Regions from separate parts of the Aeribacillus sp. FSL M8-0254 genome, predicted to be linked through region 1. Evidence: a T-box and tRNA genes for the amino acid it is inferred to sense, from the RefSeq annotation. Region 1 holds a T-box; the other holds one or more tRNA genes.
What was found. A T-box is a leader RNA that pairs with one kind of tRNA and senses whether it is charged. The one in region 1 lies ahead of tyrS (tyrosine--tRNA ligase), so its partner is inferred to be a tRNA-Tyr.

Region 1 (4,374 bases):
ACTTCGTTGGTCAATATTTGGTTTTTAATTAATTGCTGTGTGAGGGTGCTTCCGCCGGTTCTGACAGAAGAGTTTGAGAACTCCTGGAAAATCGCCCGCATGATCGCCTTTGGGACAATCCCTTTATGCTCGTAAAAATATTCGTCCTCCACTGCAACAATTGCATGTTTTAAATGCTCGGAAATTTGATCAATTTTGATTTTTTCACGTTCAAGATCTGTGCGAATTTTCCCTAAATAGACATTGTCTGCAAAGTACACTTTCGTTGTTTCAGAATAATCGTAAATGTCTTTTTCCAATTCTTTTTCGGAACGGATCGGCTCATCTTTTACAAGCGATGCAAAATAACCAGCTCCTAATCCTCCGATAAAGGAGAAGCCTATTAAACCGATAACCAATAGTAAAAGAAATAAGTTCCATGTTACGTTATAGGCAATGACCATTTTTTGCTGGTGCTTATGATAAAAGGAGCTTACCTTCCTAAAAAATTCGTACCATTTCTCCATTTTTCATCATCCCTCTACAAAATCTAGTTTATTATAGCATATTTTTTTCTCCGGTTGACGCCCTCTGTTCTCAGCCCTGAAGAGTAAAAATTCTTCGAGATAATTCCACCTAAACTTTGCCAAATATGTGATAATAAGGGTATGTAAAAAACCTAATATATTGGCATTTGGGGGGGATTTTTTTATGGTAACGAGGAAGGAAAAGCGTGAAAAGGAAAAAGAGGTAAATTATTTATTCGAGTTGCTAAAAACACAAAATCACTTTTTTAAAAATTTAAACAAATTGCTCAAAACTATTGATGATCCAAGGCACCAAAGCTATATTACCTATGACACGGAAGTCCTTTTGATGATGGTTATTTTGAAAAATGCATGCAACTTAAAAAGTATGCGCGAAATGACAAACGAATTTAATAAGGAAGAGTGCATTAAAAATTTGGGGAAATTGTTGGGGAATGAAGATTTGGAAGAACTGCCCCATTATGACACAATCAATGATTTTTTGGCACGAGTGAACCCGGCAGAACTTGAAAGGATCCGAATCGATATGATCAAGAAATTATTCAAAAAGAGGTGTTTTGAATCCTATCGTATCAATGGGAAATACTGGGGTATTGCCATAGATGGGACCGGTATTTTTACTTTTGACAAAAAACATTGTGAACACTGCCTGAAACGGGAGCGCAAATACATAGACAAGGAAACGGGTGAAGAAAAAATAAAGACCATCTACATGCATCATGTCTTGGAAGCCAAGTTAATTGTGGGAAATATGGTACTAAGTGTGGCCTCCGAGTTTATTGAAAATGAATCAGAGGACGTGGAAAAGCAAGATTGTGAGTTGAATGCTTTTTATCGACTGACTGCTAGACTGAAAGACACCTTTAAAAAACTGCCTATCTGTCTGATTGCCGATAGTCTTTATGCCTGCGAAAATGTATTTAAACAATGCAAGGCGAATAATTGGAACTACTTATTCCGTTTTAAGGAAGATCGTATTAAAAGCATCACCGATGAGTTTCAAGCGTTAAAAAATATGGAAGAGGAGGAAGGCAAGAAAGCCAATGTGGTAAAGATACGTGAAAGCGAACAGCGAGGGGAAATCACCTGGGTGAACGATATTGATTACAGAGGCTTTGGGGTGAATGTTTTCGAATGCGAATTAGAAGATGAAAAAAGAAAACAAAAATTTACCTTTATCACAGATATAAAAATCACAAAAAACAATGCAAAGAAACTGATGAACGCTGGCAGAAGCCGCTGGAGAATAGAGAATGAGGGGTTTAACAGACAAAAAAACCTGCGCTACCACATTGAACACGCAAGCAGCCAAGATTACAATGCCATGAAAAATCACTACCTATTAACCCAAATTACAGAGATTATCATGGTGTTACATGAGCATGGGTCAAAAATATTGAGAAGCATGAAGAAAACGATAAAAGAAATATCCTCGCGATTGTTAGAAGCCTTCCGTGGGCAAACACTAACAGACGAGGATATCGCACAACTGGGAAAACCTATGCAAATTAGGTTTACCTAGCGAATTAATTGTACCAAAGGATGTGATGTTTGGCAAAGAAAAAAAGTTATCCACAACAAACAAAAATAAGTTATCCACATTTTTTAAAAAAATAAGCAAAATTGGTTCTTTTTGACCCTTTTTGTAAATAAATTTAACTGGAAAATTTTACCAACTGTGGATAAGTCGTAATTGCATAATACTACCGAAAATTGATAAATTTACTCCTCATAGCTGCTCTGTTCTAATCTTAGTTGACAAAGGATGTCAATTATGCTAAAAATGTTTATTAATGAAAAAAATACTTGAGCGTTGATTGGAGAAAGTAGCAGGCATTTCCCTGTTTCAGAGAGCTGATGGCCGGTGCGAATCAGCACATAAATGCTTTGTGAATTACCTCCATGAGCATTCTTTGTGAAAGTGAAGTAGCAAAGGACGGTTTTAGCCGTTATCAGAATGAGTGAAGGACATGCAAATGTTCTTAAGCAGGGTGGTACCGCGTAATTATACGTCCCTTCATGAAGGGGCGTTTTTTATTTGGATAAAATTTGAAAAGGAGTGGGTTTGATGAATGCTTTGCTAGAAGATTTAAAATATCGCGGACTCATTAATCAAGTAACGGATGAAGAAGGATTAGATAAATTGTTGTCAGAGGAACAGGTGAAGCTGTACTGCGGTTTTGACCCGACGGCAGACAGCCTTCATATCGGGCATTTGCTGCCGATTTTAACGTTAAAAAGATTTCAAGAGGCAGGTCATCAACCGATTGCTCTTGTTGGCGGCGCAACAGGCTTGATCGGCGATCCAAGCGGAAAAAAACAGGAAAGAACATTAAATGAAAAAGAAACGGTGAAGCAGTGGTCAGAACGCATTAAGGAACAGCTTTCCCGCTTTTTGGATTTTGAAAAAGAAGGGAATCCGGCCATTTTGGCCAACAACTACGATTGGATCGGGCCATTGGATGTCATCACATTTTTGCGCGATATCGGCAAAAGCTTTGGCATAAACTATATGCTGGCGAAAGAAACCGTGCAGTCAAGAATTGAAACGGGCATTTCCTTTACGGAATTCAGCTACATGATTTTGCAATCGTACGATTTTTTAAAGCTGTACCAAACCTATGATTGCCGCTTGCAAATCGGCGGAAGCGACCAATGGGGAAATATTACGTCAGGACTTGAACTAATTCGAAAAACGGAAGAAAATGCGAAAGCATACGGTCTTACACTCCAGCTCGTCACGAAAGCCGACGGCACAAAATTCGGCAAAACGGAAGGAGGAGCCATCTGGCTCGATAAAGAAAAAACATCGCCTTACGAATTTTATCAATTTTGGATCAATACCGATGACCGGGATGTCATCAAATATTTAAAATATTTTACTTTCTTATCAAAAGAAGAAATTGAACAATTGGCAGAAGAAGTGAAAAATGCTCCTGAAAAACGGTCTGCGCAAAAAGCGTTAGCGGAAGAAGTGACAAAACTTGTCCATGGCGAAGAAGCACTCAAACAGGCAGTCAAAATTTCCGAAGCGCTGTTCAGCGGCAATATAAAAGCTTTAACAGCAGAAGAAATAAAACAAGGCTTTAAAGATGTGCCTTCGTATGAAACGACCGAAAATGAAATCGGATTAGTCGATTTATTGGTTCAAGCGAAAATTTCTCCATCGAAACGGCAGGCAAGAGAAGACATCGGAAACGGTGCGATTTACATTAACGGCGAACGGGTGCAGGAGCTTGATTATATTGTGTCTGAAAAAGACACCATCGAAGGTCAATTTGCTGTGATCCGCCGGGGCAAAAAGAAATATTTCTTAATTCATTTCAAATAATCATAAGTCTTTGCTCAAACTTTCAGGGGCCTATTAAAATCAATTGGAAAATATACGGGCGAGTGATTCTAAACGACCACCGCTCATACCCGTATTCTATTAAATAGGTCAAAAGCATCCCCCCTTCAATTGAATGGATTAATTTATTCATTGAAGGGGGGTTTTTTCGTACAAAAGAAGCGAAAATTATCTAAAAATACAGAATTTTGTATGTCAAAAAATGTACCTAAATCTAGTTTTTATAAAGTATAATCAATTTAACAAATTATTGAAAATGAGGGATTATATGAAAATTAGTCGTTTAAAAAATGGTTGATATGGGCAATTGTGAATCTGTTATTTTTCTCATCCGTTCCTTTAGACGTTTTCGCAGAAACCATTCATTCTAAAGACAACAACTCTACTGAAAGTCATTTACCGTCAAAAGTCCCGACCCCTAAAATTAACCTTAAACGAGGGGAAATCATTGAGGAACGGACAGAGAATACAAAAGTTTTTTACAATGGTGATGGCACA
Region 2 (4,374 bases), 2.7 Mb from region 1:
ATTTTATCGAGTGAAGTGTTCCACCGGAAGCCCAATTATCTCTCTCATATTCATCGAAAACTACTGTAACCCATTCTTCTTTCACGTTTAGTATTTGCGCTGCTGCTTTTGTTATTGCCTCAGTAAACTGCTGTTTCTGTTCTGCGGTTCTTCCTTTAGCCAGCTTTACGTTGATAAAAGGCATCGAATCACAACTCCTTTAAGCCGTTTGAATTTATAAATGGTGTCGAAATTTATTCGTCCTCATCCGGATCTGTGCTATTTCAAAAAATGAAACAAGACAGAAGTTTGTCGATATACTTCGTCACAACACCCGTAAAAACCTTTGCTGGGCAGTCCATTATGCAAAATGTTTTACACAAATCATCCTCTACAGAAACAATCTTCTGGAAAAGAGACTAATTTTTAAAATCAACCAAAAAATCATGGTTCCATTTCGGAACAACCGCATTACCAATCCTAAAAGGAAAAATACAATTCGCCTTCAATGGTATATCCAAATTTAAAAGGCTGTTATGGGACTAAAAAGGAGAATGCTCCTACATATCATTATTTTGAGATTCAAAAGCGAGGATTAGATATAATCGAAGGGATTAGTAACATTTTCAAATCGAGTAGGAGGGAGCGATTAACTCCCGTCCTCTCACACCACCGTACGTACGGTTCCGTATACGGCGGTTCAATTAAGATAATTGACGCAAGTCTTTATAACTTCCGTGAATAGCTGTTCTCTTTATGCCAGTGGTCACTCCACCCTCCAAGAGGTCTCCCACGGGATTCACCGCTTCCTCCCTCAAGTGAGGTACTACGTTTCCTGTGTTCATCATGACTCACTGAATGCCAAGGGCTATTCTCTCTTAATTGTTCGGTCCTTCTTAGTTGTTCTAGACCAACTAATACTATGACCTCTGCTGACTTCTGACGGTTCAGCTACTTATCACTAAGTAGGTTATGAAGAGTATTTCACCTATCCGCCAGACCTCCCCGGGTAAGTACATGCACTTTCACTGGGGCAGCGAAACTACAAAAGCACTGCAAATAGCGCCTCCCCGGGTAAATACATGCACTTTCACACCATCTATCCGCCTCATTTACTCGATATGACCTTCGACAGAAAGAGCTTTGTTTTGTTTGGCAAACTCACTCAATCATACCTAGCCTTATATGAGGTTCGTGTTCCTCGGACCGGTGTTTTGCCTCCAGCTTCCTTCAGATTCCGCGTCACCACGGACACCCTTTCGTTGAGCTAACCTCTACTTCTGTCTTCGGGGTTCGGGACTTACACCCTATAGTTCATGTACATGCCGGGCGCACATAAAAAAAATCCTGACAATTTCTTGTCAGGAATTAAGTTCATCTCATTTTATAAAATTTTCCCTATTGAATTTAAAAGCGGAAGACGGGACTCGAACCCGCGACCCCCACCTTGGCAAGGTGGTGTTCTACCACTGAACTACTTCCGCACAAATGGTGAGCCATGGAGGATTCGAACCTCCGACCCTCTGATTAAAAGTCAGATGCTCTACCGACTGAGCTAATGGCTCATAAAAAAATTTTTTCTTCTAATCCATTTTTCATTTGTCAGATGTCCCTTCCTCTTCCTGATCTTTCGAGGATGTTAGATGCGTCGGGACAACTCGTCGCCTATTCGATGAAGCCTTGCTCGTTGCTCTACCGACTGAGCTAATGGCTCGTAAAAAAATTTTTTTCTTCTAATCCATTTTTCATTTGTCAGATGTCCCTTCCTCTTCCTGATCTTTCGAGGATGCTGGATGCGTTGGGACAACTCGTTGCTTATTCGACGAGGCTTCGCCCTTTGTAAAATCTAGTTAAATCTTACTTTCTATCTAACATTTTTACAAAAAAAAGAACAGACATGAACTGTCTTTTTATAATAAATGGCTGGGCTAGCTGGATTCGAACCAGCGCATCACGGAGTCAAAGTCCGTTGCCTTACCGCTTGGCTATAGCCCAATATCACCATTCATCTCTTGACTAATTATATTGTACCAATAAAAAAATCACTTTATACAACATTTTGTTGTTTAATGTGATTTCAATGTTTCATAACATTCTTCGGCATGGTGGAGGGGGACGGATTCGAACCGCCGAACCCTAAGGGAGCGGATTTACAGTCCGCCGCGTTTAGCCACTTCGCTACCCCTCCGATTATTAAAAATGCCGGCGAGAGGAATCGAACCCCCAACCTACTGATTACAAGTCAGTTGCTCTACCAATTGAGCTACACCGGCGCAATAAATACTTTAGATCACACTCAGTTTTTACCTTTGTTTAAATTGTTATGCCAGCCTCATAAAACTTGCTTAAGAAAAGCTTGTTTAGTACATGGTGGAGGATGACGGGATCGAACCGCCGACCCCTTGCTTGTAAGGCAAGTGCTCTCCCAGCTGAGCTAATCCTCCATGGTGACCCGTACGGGATTCGAACCCGTGTTACCGCCGTGAAAGGGCGGTGTCTTAACCACTTGACCAACGGGCCATTTCATTTTCATAACTTAATGACAACCGACATTTGACATTTTAGCACATGGCATAGATAGAAATCAAGAAAAGATTTGCTTTTGAAAAGCTTCCAACCGGGCTCGAACCGGTGACCTCTTCCTTACCATGGAAGTGCTCTACCAACTGAGCTATGGAAGCATGGCTCCGCAGGCAGGATTCGAACCTGCGACCGTTCGGTTAACAGCCGAATGCTCTACCACTGAGCTACTGCGGAATATTTTAATAAACCATATTTTGGTTCACATACAGCTCAATCAGTATATCAAAATGATTTCAAAAGAATGTACTCTTGTATGGTTCTCTACAATAAGCCCAGCTTTCAAAAAGAATTTAAAGGCAGCCTGGCAGCGTCCTACTCTCGCAAGGGACAAACCCTCACTACCATCGGCGCTGAAGAGCTTAACTTCCGTGTTCGGGATGGGAACGGGTGTGACCTCTTCGCCATTGCCACCAAGCAGCCTTTTCTGTTTTCCTTCCTGTTGTCAAATGACATCGGAATGTCATTCTTTCAAAACTAGATAACGTTTCTTTCACGAATAGATGCTCTTACTTGGTTAAGTCCTCGATCGATTAGTATCCGTCAGCTCCACGTGTCACCACGCTTCCACCTCGGACCTATCTACCTCGTCATCTTCAAGGGATCTTACTCGCTTTTCGCGATGGGAAATCTCATCTTGAGGGGGGCTTCACGCTTAGATGCTTTCAGCGCTTATCCCTTCCGCACATAGCTACCCAGCGGTGCCCCTGGCGGGACAACTGGTACACCAGCGGTGCGTCCATCCCGGTCCTCTCGTACTAAGGACAGCTCCTCTCAAATTTCCTGCGCCCGCGACGGATAGGGACCGAACTGTCTCACGACGTTCTGAACCCAGCTCGCGTACCGCTTTAATGGGCGAACAGCCCAACCCTTGGGACCGACTACAGCCCCAGGATGCGATGAGCCGACATCGAGGTGCCAAACCTCCCCGTCGATGTGGACTCTTGGGGGAGATCAGCCTGTTATCCCCGGGGTAGCTTTTATCCGTTGAGCGATGGCCCTTCCATGCGGAACCACCGGATCACTAAGCCCGACTTTCGTCCCTGCTCGACTTGTAGGTCTCGCAGTCAAGCTCCCTTCTGCCTTTGCACTCTCCGAATGATTTCCAACCATTCTGAGGGAACCTTTGGGCGCCTCCGTTACCTTTTAGGAGGCGACCGCCCCAGTCAAACTGCCCACCTGACACTGTCTCCCGCCCCGATCAGGGGCGCGGGTTAGAATGTCAGTACAGCCAGGGTAGTATCCCACCGTCGCCTCAGCGCAAGCTGGCGCTCACGCGTCTCTGGCTCCTACCTATCCTGTACAAGCTGTACCCACATTCAATATCAGGCTGCAGTAAAGCTCCACGGGGTCTTTCCGTCCTGTCGCGGGTAACCTGCATCTTCACAGGTACTATAATTTCACCGAGTCTCTCGTTGAGACAGTGCCCAGATCGTTACGCCTTTCGTGCGGGTCGGAACTTACCCGACAAGGAATTTCGCTACCTTAGGACCGTTATAGTTACGGCCGCCGTTTACTGGGGCTTCGGTTCGCACCTTCAGCTACAGCTTAAGCGCTCCCCTTAACCTTCCAGCACCGGGCAGGCGTCAGCCCCTATACTTCACCTTACGGTTTCGCAGAGACCTGTGTTTTTGCTAAACAGTCGCCTGGGCCTTTTCACTGCGGCTCATCATGGCTTATCACCTTGATGAGCACCCCTTCTCCCGAAGTTACGGGGTCATTTTGCCGAGTTCCTTAACGAGAGTTCTCTCGCTCACCTTAGGATTCTCTCCTCGCCTACCTGTGTCGGTTTGCGGTACGGGCACCTCTCACCTC

Region 2: it encodes a tRNA-Tyr, which carries the amino acid that the T-box ahead of tyrS (tyrosine--tRNA ligase) is inferred to sense. The anticodon was not compared.

What each region holds. Positions count from the first base shown of each region.
Region 1 is NZ_JBBOZY010000001.1:2,907,835-2,912,208, reverse strand. Features, by position in the region: gene NSQ44_RS14105 (transglycosylase domain-containing protein) at 1-506, opposite strand, end outside; gene NSQ44_RS14100 (transposase family protein) at 691-2,049, shown strand; T-box leader at 2,332-2,547, shown strand; gene tyrS (tyrosine--tRNA ligase) at 2,596-3,858, shown strand; gene NSQ44_RS14090 (hypothetical protein) at 4,186-4,374, shown strand, end outside.
Region 2 is NZ_JBBOZY010000001.1:182,933-187,306, reverse strand. Features, by position in the region: gene NSQ44_RS01040 (tautomerase family protein) at 1-184, opposite strand, end outside; tRNA gene NSQ44_RS01035 (tRNA-Gly) at 1,392-1,463, opposite strand; tRNA gene NSQ44_RS01030 (tRNA-Lys) at 1,469-1,544, opposite strand; tRNA gene NSQ44_RS01025 (tRNA-Gln) at 1,900-1,974, opposite strand; tRNA gene NSQ44_RS01020 (tRNA-Tyr) at 2,083-2,167, opposite strand; tRNA gene NSQ44_RS01015 (tRNA-Thr) at 2,180-2,252, opposite strand; tRNA gene NSQ44_RS01010 (tRNA-Val) at 2,348-2,423, opposite strand; tRNA gene NSQ44_RS01005 (tRNA-Glu) at 2,425-2,499, opposite strand; tRNA gene NSQ44_RS01000 (tRNA-Thr) at 2,588-2,660, opposite strand; tRNA gene NSQ44_RS00995 (tRNA-Asn) at 2,662-2,736, opposite strand; rRNA gene rrf (5S ribosomal RNA) at 2,862-2,977, opposite strand; rRNA gene NSQ44_RS00985 (23S ribosomal RNA) at 3,073-4,374, opposite strand, start outside.